2 regions of the Aminobacter sp. P4_H6_2 genome follow, and region 2 is predicted to be linked to the other one. Evidence: riboswitches for the same ligand, from Rfam matches in the RefSeq annotation. Region 2 holds a riboswitch; the other holds the start of a gene.

The links. A riboswitch is a leader RNA that binds a small molecule or an ion and turns the genes downstream of it on or off. The one in region 2 is predicted to bind S-adenosylmethionine.
Region 1: another riboswitch for S-adenosylmethionine. It lies ahead of metA (homoserine O-acetyltransferase MetA); the one in region 2 lies ahead of AC1DUU_RS19350 (O-succinylhomoserine sulfhydrylase).

Annotation. Positions count from the first base shown of each region.
Region 1 covers NZ_JBFUKO010000025.1:7,434-12,905, reverse strand. Annotated here, with positions in the region: gene hisC (histidinol-phosphate transaminase) at 1-1,033, opposite strand, end outside; SAM riboswitch at 1,185-1,262, shown strand; gene metA (homoserine O-acetyltransferase MetA) at 1,314-2,237, shown strand; gene AC1DUU_RS03880 (LysR family transcriptional regulator) at 2,363-3,220, opposite strand; gene AC1DUU_RS03875 (MFS transporter) at 3,355-4,902, shown strand; gene AC1DUU_RS03870 (ABC transporter ATP-binding protein/permease) at 4,923-5,472, opposite strand, start outside.
Region 2 covers NZ_JBFUKO010000290.1:1,468-6,503, reverse strand. Annotated here, with positions in the region: gene apaG (Co2+/Mg2+ efflux protein ApaG) at 1-159, opposite strand, end outside; gene AC1DUU_RS19355 (DUF6454 family protein) at 349-1,287, shown strand; gene AC1DUU_RS19350 (O-succinylhomoserine sulfhydrylase) at 1,333-2,526, opposite strand; SAM riboswitch at 2,570-2,647, opposite strand; gene AC1DUU_RS19345 (2'-deoxycytidine 5'-triphosphate deaminase) at 2,789-3,877, shown strand; gene AC1DUU_RS19340 (ABC transporter substrate-binding protein) at 3,981-4,760, shown strand; gene AC1DUU_RS19335 (hypothetical protein) at 4,955-5,036, shown strand, end outside.

The sequences.
Region 1 (5,472 bases), on a different contig from region 2:
TGGGGAAGCCGTAGCCGGCGACCCTGCGCAGGATATAGCCACGCGCGCTGAGATACTCGTCGGCCAAATCGGCGCCGTGCCTGGCATCGTCGGGGAAGTGGACGAGCAGGAAGTTGCCGACGCTCGGCGTGACGCGAAGGCCAAGCTTTTCGAATTCGGCGACCAGCCATTCCGCCCACTGGGCGTTGTGCGCCACGGTGCGCTCGACGTGGCTACGGTCTTCCATGGCCGCGACGCCGGCCTCGATTGCCGCCGCATTGACGTTGAACGGCCCGCGCATGCGCTCCAGCACGTCGATGACGTGTGACGGCGCATAGATCCAGCCGATGCGCATGCCACCCAGACCGTGGATCTTGGAGAAAGTGCGGGTCATGACGACGTTCTCGTTGCCCGCGACCAGTTCGACGCCGGACTCGTAGTCGTTGCGGCGGACATATTCGGCATAGGCCCCGTCGAGCACCAGCAGCACATTCCTGGGCAGGGCCGCGTGCAGGCGGCGCACTTCCTCGAACGGCAGGTAAGTGCCGGTAGGATTGTTCGGATTGGCCAGGAAAACGATCTTGGTCTTGGGCGTTACCGCAGCGATGATCTTGTCGACGTCAGCCTTCTCGCCAGTCTCCTTGGCAACGACCGGGGTCGCGCCAGCGGCCTGCGTGTAGATCTTGTAGACCATGAAGCCGTGCTCTGTGTACACGGCCTCGTCGCCCGGCGAGAGATAGCTCTGCGCAAGCAGGCCGATCAGCTCGTCCGAGCCGTTGGAACACAGGATGTTGGCCGGATTGAGCCCATGGGTCGCCGCGATCGCCTGCCTCAGGCGTGACGACGACCCGTCGGGATAATACGCCATCTTGTGCGCCAACTTCTGGACGGCCTCGGTCGCATGGGGCGACGCACCAAGCGGATTTTCGTTCGACGAGAGCTTATGGACCTTGGTGACACCTGCGCCCGCAGTGCTCTTGCCGGGCACATAGGCTGCGATTTCCATGATGCCCGCGCGGGGTTCGGGGCGAATCTGTTCAGGTGCCTTGCTCATGTCGAAAATCCTGGATTGGCGCCTCCGGGCGGAGGTCGCAGCGGGAATACCGCCCGAGGCACATAATGTCGAGGAAAACCGGCTATTGCGGCGGCTCTGGCGCCCCATTTGGGTCGCAGTTGACGCAATCGGCGACCGGGCGTAATAGCAATCATGGATCCGTGGTGATTTGGCCGGTCGGCTTGCAGCCACGTTAAACAAGTCGCTAAAGGGCCGTTTGCGATCCGTAAACCGGCTTTGCGACAGCAATGCCGGTTTTTGTTTTTTTGGAGTTCGCACAGTGCCAATCAAGATCCCGGATCAGCTCCCTGCCCGAGAAGTGCTGGTGAAAGAGGGCGTCTCCGTCATGGACGAGCAGACAGCGCTCCGCCAGGACATCCGCCCGCTACAGATCGGCCTGCTTAACCTCATGCCCAACAAGGTGCGGACGGAGACGCAGATCGCCCGCCTGATCGGTGCAAGCCCGCTGCAGGTGGAGCTGACCCTGGTACGCATCGGCACCCACAAGGCCAAGAACACGTCCGAAGACCATCTCATCGCCTTCTACCAGACCTGGGAAGAGGTGAAGGACCGCAAGTTCGACGGCTTCATCATCACCGGTGCGCCGGTGGAGTTGCTGCCCTTCGAGGAAGTGACCTACTGGGACGAACTCAAGCAGATCATGGACTGGACGACGACCAACGTGCATTCGCCATTCTTCATCTGCTGGGGCGCGATGGCCGCCGCATGGCATTTCCACCGCGTTCCGAAACACACGCTGGAGGAAAAGGCCTTCGGCGTCTTCCGTCACAACAACAACGCGCCAGCCTCCCCCTACCTGGCCGGTTTCTCGGACGATTTCGCCATTCCGGTGTCACGCTGGACGGAAGTTCGTGCCCAAGACATTCCCGAGGGCTCTGGTCTCGAGTTGCTCATGGAATCGGAAGAGACAGGCCCGAGCCTGCTGGCCGAAGAAACCGGCAACCGGCTCTACATGTTCAACCACATCGAATACGACTCGACGTCGCTCAAGGAAGAGTACGACCGCGACGTGGCTGCAGGCGTGACCATCGCGGTGCCGCACGAATATTACCCTGATGACGATCCGCAACGCCGGCCGCTGAACCGCTGGCGCTCGCATGCCCACCTGCTTTTCGGCAACTGGATCAACCGGGTCTACCAGACCACGGCGTACGATGTGGAGAACATCGGCAAAAATTCTTAGCCGCTCGCCCCATGGCCGCGCTCGACCCCTGAGCGCGGTCTTTCGAAGCGCAGGTGATTCTGGAACTTCTTCGGCGAGCAGGCGGTGTTTTTGCTGAAGCGATAGGCCGCCGCCCAGGCCGTTCCTTACCCGGACGGGGTGCCGTGCTCGCGGAAGGCGCAGGCCAGGATGCGCAGTGCTTCGCGCGAGCGGCGATCGGTCAGCGTCGAATGCAAAACGATTTCCGATGACGGCACCTGAGGCAGGCCGAACTTGCGGCTGATCTCGATTGTGCCGGGCGGCGAAAGCCGGCTGGAGAAGACGGCCGTGGCAAGGCCGGCTGAAACGGCGGCCGTCACCACCGACGACCCTCCGCCGAGAAATACCTCGACCCAGGGGATACCGGCATCGTCGAGCGTGCGCGTGGCGAGATCGCGGACGCCGCAGGCCCGCGACAGCGCAGCCAGGCGGATCGGCTCGCCCTGGCGATGATGGAAGTCGGGCGTCGCAAACCAGCCGAAATGCTCCGGCCCCAGCACTTCGCCGTCACGGCGGTCATCCTCGCGCCTGACGATGGCGGCATCCAGCTTGCCGCGATCGAAGGCGTCGAGCAGATTGCTCGAATTGTCGACCTGAACCTCGATCGTCAGCGCCGGATCGTGCTGGTTAAGCCGCGCCAGCAAGGTCGTCACCTCCGGCCCGGCAACATGTCCGGCGATGCCCAGCGCAAAACGGCGCGTTCCACATGACAGGCCGGCAACCGCATTGTCATGCGCGACCAGGAAAGCGCGCGCGGAATCGATGAAAAGCGCGCCCTCGGCGGACAGCCGCACACTGCGCGGCGTGCGTTCGATCAGCTTGCGGCCAACACGCTCCTCGAGCCGCTTGAGCTTGACGCTGACGGCCGCTTGCGTCGTGCCCATCGCATCGGCGGCTCGGGTGAAACTTTGCAGTTCCGCCACCATGACAAAGTTCCGCACCGCCTCAGCGTCGAGCCACAGCATCGCATCCATTCCAATTTGTTATCACTGAAATAGGGTTGCATAGCATTTTTATATGTTCAAGCGTCGCTTATCTGGGGCTCTCAAAGCAACATGACGGCAAGACGATCGCTCCTGCCGGCAGCCAGAGGTACCAGATGAACCAATCAAGCAGAAACGTCCTGGCGCTCGCCGCCATCTGCCTCGCCGCATTGATGTTCGGACTTGAGATCTCCAGTGTGCCGGTGATCCTGCCGACGCTCGAGCACGTACTGCATGCCGATTTCAAGGACATGCAGTGGATCATGAACGCCTACACCATCGCTTGCACGACGGTGCTGATGGCGACGGGAACGCTTGCCGACCGCTTCGGGCGCAAGCGCGTCTTTGCCGTCACCGCCGCCGCCTTTGGCATCACATCGCTGATCTGCGGACTTGCGCCGAACACACAGGTGCTGATCGTCGGCCGGTTTCTGCAAGGCATGGCCGGCGGGGCGCTGTTCATCTGCTCGATCGCCATCCTGTCGCATCAGTTTCAGGACGCGAAGGCGCGCGGCAAGGCCTTTGCCATATGGGGCGTGGTCACCGGCATCGGGCTGGGTTTCGGACCGATCATCGGTGGTTTGATCGTCGCCCTGTCCACCTGGGAATGGGTGTTCCTGGTCCACGCGCCGCTGGCCGTGCTGTGCCTGGCCCTGACCTATGCCGGCGTTGAAGAATCGAGCGACCCGCAGGCAAAGAAGCTCGATATCCTCGGCATCGTCACCCTGAGTGCTGCGGTCTTCGGACTGACTTACTACATCACCCAGGGCGCGGATGTTGGTTTCCTGAGCCCGACGGCCCTCGGCATCGCCGCCGCGACAATCATCGGCTTCGTCGCTTTCATTCTGGTCGAGCGCTTTCATGCTCACCCGATGTTCGACTTCTCGGTGTTCAGGATCCGCGATTTCTCAGGCGCGATCATCGGCTGCATCGGCATGAATTTCAGCTACTGGCCGCTGATGATCTACCTGCCGATCTATTTCACCGTAGGTCTCGGTTATGACAGCACGACAACCGGGCTGGCGCTGCTTGCCTATACGGTGCCCTTCCTGGTGATGCCGCCGATCGCCCAGTATCTGCTGCTGCGCACCAGCGCACGCACCATCATCCCGCTCGGCCTGTTTGCCATCGGGCTCGGCTTCATCGTGATGTGGTTCGGCAGTGGCCTTGAGCAGGCAAGCGGCCTGACGGTTCTGGCTGGCGCCTTGATCTCCGGCATCGGACTTGGCCTGACGACGACGCCAGCCACCAACATGACAACCGGGTCTGTGCCGGCAAGCCGGGCCGGCATGGCCTCGGGCATTGACGCCAGCGCCCGGCTGATCAGCCTCGCGGTCAATATCGCGGTTATGGGTTTTGTCCTTGTCGAAGGTATCCTCTCTACGTTGAGGGACGCGCTTCCCGAAGTGTCCGACGCCGCGCAGCTGCGATCGCTGGCGGAGCGCATCGCCGCCGGCGGCGCGGTTTCGCCCGGAGGAAGCGCACAATCCGCCCTCGACGTGCCTGCAGCCATCGCTCACGCAGCGCTGGTCAACGGCTTTGGCTGGGTGGCACTGTATGGCGGCATCGGCGTCTGGATCCTGGCTGCGATCAGCTTCGCGATCTTCGAGCCGAGCAAGACCTCCGGCGTTTCCCAAGACTGTCCCGAAACTTCGGCAACCTGAATGCTACGGCCTGGGCCGCATCAGGCATCGGCTGCGGCCCGGGCCTTCCCTTCAAGGCGGATCTTCTTGAGAGCCGGGCCGCGCTTGTCCTTGGCGAGATGAACGGTCCTGTCAAACAGGCTGCCACTCTGCCGAGCCGGACCGAAATAGACGACGCCGGTGTTGGCCAGTTCGCCTTCGAACATGGCCCTGACACGCTCATGTGCTGCAGCATCGATCGTATCGAAGGCCTCGTCGATGATCACCCAGTCGGGCCGATGCAGGCTGAGCCGGGCGAAAGCGACAAGCCGCAACTCATCGGTATTCAGCTCCTCGCTCCATGATGCGACGCGGTCGAGCGATCCCGTCAGGCGCTCCAGCCCGACGGCGCGGAGTGCCGCTGTGAATTCTGCCTCGGTAAATGTCCGGTCGGCGGAGGGATAGCACAACACGTCGCGCAGCGTGCCGGGCGGCACGTAGGACGAGCGCGGCAGGAAGGCGACCTGCTTGCCGCCCGGAAGCTCGATGCGGCCTTTCCCCCAGGGCCAAAGCCCCGCCAGGGCACGAAACAGCAAGGTCTTGCCGGCACCC
Region 2 (5,036 bases):
GTGCCAGTAACGCGACAAGAGCTGAACGAACTCATCCGAGTTGTTCTCGATCGTGACGCGATAGCCCCAGACATAACGATTTTCTGCAGGCTCGGACCGATCCTCCATGTAGAACGGCTCGACCTCGACTGCGATGTTGCGTGTGACCGCGCGATACATATGCTGCGCTCCTTGGCCTGCACAATGACAGAGTCCGCCGCAGGAGGCGGCGGGTCAACTTCGTTTTTCGTTTTCACGCCGAATGTGATGAATGCGCAGTGGATTTCACCTCACCGACGCATCCGCGTCACCCCGCTGTCATGCGCCAAGGCCAGTTTCCGCGTCGTCCAACGACAAGGAATCACTGCAATGAAACGCCTCCTCGCCCTCCTTTTCGCCTCGGCCTGCCTTTGTGGCACGGCTGCATATGCTGACGACCTCGCAAGCGGTATCGAAAAGCTGACCAGAGGCACGGAGTGGCAGCTCGTCAAATCCCCGATGCTGGAATTCGACACCTTCCACCCCCAGGGCTTCGCGCGTGTCGGCGATGCGCTGTTCATGTCCTCCGTCGAGATCATCGAGCGGACCAAGAAATTCGAGGCTCCCCAAAATGGGCTTGACCGTGACGAGGGCAAGGGGGCCGGGCATCTGTTCAAGCTCGACGCCAATGGCAAGCTTGTCGGCCAGGTGAAGCTTGGCGATGGAGCCATCTACCACCCGGGCGGTATCGATTATGACGGCCGCTGGCTGTGGGTGCCGGTTGCCGAGTACCGGCCAAACAGCAAGTCGATCATCTACCGCGTCGATCCCGAAACGCTGGAGGCGACCGAGGTCTTCCGTTTCCCCGATCATATCGGCGGCGTTGTCTATGACCCGGACCAGCGCACGCTGCATGCCGTGAGCTGGGGCTCACGCCGCTTCTACACCTGGAACGTCAATGAGGACCTGACCGTGCCGAAGTCGGCACTCGATCCGGAAAAGACCCGCACGCTCAATCCGGCGCACTATATCGACTACCAGGATTGCGCGTTGCTCAAGCCCGGTCAGGCGGTCTGCGCCGGCCTCACAGAGTATCGTCCTGGCCCTGACGGGCAGGTCTTCCGTCTTGGTGGCATCGAGATCGTGGATCTCAAGCAAGGCCGTCCGCTGTTTCAGGTGCCGGTCCAGATCTGGACGGAAAAGGGCAAGTCCATCACCGGCAATCCCGTTCTCATCGAAAAGACCGAGACGGGCCTGCGCCTGACGGCGGCTCCAGAAGATAACGAGACGAAGCTCTACGTCTACGAAACGAAGCTGCCGAAGAACTGATCGGCATATGAAGATGGCGCTCCGGCCAGCCGGAGCGCCACTCCTTTAGGGCGTTGCCTTCAGCGCATCGCCGATGTCGTTGAGCAGGTCGTCGGCATCTTCGAGGCCGACTGACAGGCGCAGCGTGCCGTCGTCGATGCCGAGTTCGGCCCGGGCCTCGTCGGTGAGGCTCTTGTGCGTCGTCGTTGCCGGATGGGTGATCAGGCTCTTGGAGTCGCCGAGATTGTTGGAAATCAGGATGACATCAAGCGCGTTTTCGAAGGCGAAGGCCGCTTTCTTGCCGCCCTTGAGATCGAAGCACAGCAGCGTCGAACCGCCCTTCATCTGCTTCTTGACGATGTCGGCCTGCGGATGGTCGGCCCGGCCGGGATAGATCAGCCGCGACACTTCCGGCCTGCCGGCCAGGAAATCGGCGATCTTGCCTGCGGTTTCGGTCTGCTGGCGCACGCGTATCGGTAGCGTTTCCAGGCCCTTGAGCAACGTCCAGGCGTTGAACGGCGACAGGCTTGGGCCGGTGTGGCGGAAATAGTCGTGCAGGTTCTCGTCGATCCACTTCTTGTCCGACAAGATGACGCCGCCGAGGCAGCGGCCCTGGCCGTCAATATGCTTGGTCGCGGAGTAAACCACGACATGGGCGCCGAGTTCGAGCGGCTTCTGCTGCATCGGCGTGGCAAAGACGTTGTCGACGACCAGGCGCGCGCCGATCGAATTGGCAAGGGCGGCGACAGCGGCGATGTCGACCACTTCGAGCGTCGGGTTGGTCGGGCTTTCCAGGAAAAACAGCTTGGTGTTGGGCTGGACGGCCTTTTCCCAGTTCTCGATCAGCGTGCCGTCGACCAGCGTCGCCTCGATGCCGTACTTTGGCGCCAGCGTCTCGACAACCCAGCGGCACGAGCCGAAAAGCGCGCGCGCTGCAACGATATGGTCGCCGGCCTTGAGGCCACACAGGATCGCGGCCGTGACCGCAGCCATGCCGGAGGCTGTGGCGCGTGCGTCTTCAGCACCTTCGAGCGCGCACATGCGCTTTTCGAACATGTCGACGGTGGGATTGGCGTAGCGCGAATAGATGAAACCTGGGCTCTCGCCCTTGAAGCGGGCTTCAGCACTTTCCGCGCTCTCGTAGACGTAGCCCTGGGTGAGGTAGATCGCCTCGGAGGTTTCGCCGAATTCGGAGCGGAGCGTGCCGCCATGGACGAGGGTGGTCTGGGGTTTCCAGTTGCGCTGCTTTTCGGAGGTCATAGCCAAATCCAAATACAAAAAAACCGGTCGCGAAAAGTCGCAACCGGTCCACAACGCGGCCCTTTAGCGACTTGTTTAACGTGGCTGCAAGCCGACCGGCCAAATCACCACGGGATAAATGTCCTTTAGACCCGCAGCCTGCTTGCGTCAATCGCGGGGTCGACTAAACGTTTTGGGCCACGCATATGACCCCGGATATAGGTCCGGGTCCAGCGATCCAGGGCTGTCCGTTCGGGCCGGGCGCTGTAAAGGAGTGAGGCAATTGCGGCAATCGGGCATTCTTCCGGATCAGGACATCGCGGCATTGTTCGCCTCGGGCGCGCTTCTGGCGCCATCGCTCGATGCCGACCAGATCCAGCCGGCGAGCCTCGACCTGAGGCTGGGCGCAACGGCATTCCGAACCCGCGCCAGCTTCCTGCCGGGGCCTAATTCTCTGGTGTCGGACAAGCTCGACCGGCTCAAGCTGCACGAGATCGACCTGACCAATGGCGCCGTGCTGGAGACAGGCTGCGTCTACATCGTGCCGCTGCTCGAAGGCCTTGCCCTGCCGGCCGACATCTCGGCCTCCGCAAACCCAAAGAGCTCGACGGGCCGCCTCGACATCTTCACCCGCGTGATGACAGACCGTGGCCAGGAGTTCGACAAGATCCCGGCAGGCTATACCGGGCCGCTTTATCTCGAAGTCAGCCCGCGCACGTTTCCGATCGTCGCCCGCAAGGGTTCGCGCCTGTCGCAGATCCGCTTTCGCAAGGGCAATGCGCTGCTGTCGGAGGCGGAGCTTCACACGCTGCATGTCTCCGACCGGCTGGTCGCGATGGATCCGCCCAACATCTCGGGCGGCGGTATTGCTCTGTCCATCGATCTGGCTGGCGCGCCGGGCAGCATCGTCGGTTATCGCGGCAAGCACCACACCGGGCTTGTCGATGTCGACAAGCGCGCCGCCCAGAACGTCGTCGATTTCTGGGAGCCGATCTACAATCACGGTGCCGAGGAACTGGTGCTCGACCCCGACGAATTCTACATTCTCGTCTCGCGCGAGGCGGTGCATGTGCCCCCGCTGTATGCCGCCGAGATGACGCCTTTCGACCCGCTCGTGGGCGAGTTTCGCGTCCATTATGCCGGTTTTTTCGATCCTGGATTCGGCCATTCCAGTGCCGGTGGCACCGGCAGCCGGGCCGTGCTCGAAGTGCGCAGCCACGAGGTGCCGTTCATCCTGGAACATGGCCAGGTCGTTGGGCGTCTGGTCTATGAGCATATGCTTTCGCGCCCGCGCGCACTCTACGGCACCGACCTCGGCTCCAATTATCAGGCCCAGGGTTTGAAGCTCTCCAAACATTTCCGCATGACCTAAGGTCAGTCTGTTCTAATCTTTAGTCTGCTTGTCCATAGCCGGCCGCTGTGATTGGCTGGAGGAAGGGACGCTCGGAAAGAGCGCCCGAAAAATGGAGAGGATCATGCAGATTTCCCGGAAGTTCGCTGGCGCAGCTTCGCTCGCAGCGCTCTTGTTGACCCTTGGCGGCGCTTCGGCACAAGAAAAGCTCAAGATCGGTACCGAAGGCGCCTATCCGCCCTTCAACAACCTGACCGCCGACGGCAAGCTTGTCGGCTTCGACGTCGACATCGCCAACGCGCTGTGTGCGGAGATGAAGGTGGAATGCGAACTGGCGCCCCAGGACTGGGACGGCATCATTCCAGCCCTTCAGGGCGGAAAGTTCGATGCCATCGTCGCCTCGATGACCATCACCGAAGAACGCAAGAAACAGGTCTCGTTCACCAACAAGTACTACACCACGCCGCTGGCACTGGTGGCCCTGAAGGATTCCACCCTGGCCTCGGCGGAGCCCGATGCGCTCAAGGGCAAGACAGTAGGCGCACAGGCGTCGACGACCCAGAGCATCTATGCCGAGGACCACTACGCCAAGGCTGGCGCCGAAGTGAAGCTCTACCCGACCCAGGATGAGGCGATCGCCGACCTGACCAATGGCCGTCTCGACGCTGTGGTCTCGGACAAGTTCGTGCTGGTCGACTGGATCAAGACGACCGGCCAGGATTGCTGCAAGATGATCGGCGATCTCAAGGGCACGGAATCCGAGGCCGGTATCGCGCTGCACAAGGACAACGACGCGCTGCGTGAAAAGTTGAACGCTGCGATCGACGCCATCGTCAAGGACGGCACCTACGCCAAGATCAATGCCAAATATTTCGACTTCGACATCTACGGCGCGAAGGACTGATTGACTGAAAGCGAACAGGCCGGGCGTCGATGACGTCTGGCCTGTTAGTTTCAAATCGTTGTGCGGGTAGGGCCGGCGATGAGCTTGGCTGGCCTCAATACTTGTTTCGCCGTCCAATACTGGAAATGTGACTGGGACCCACTGGCTGACTGGACCGATCGGGTGCATCATTTGCCTGATCGGAGGTAAGGGCCATGCGTTATGTTTTCATCCCGCTGGTGTTCGGGCTGATGATGCCGTTGTCCGCTTGCATGTCGGACAATTACGACTACGTCA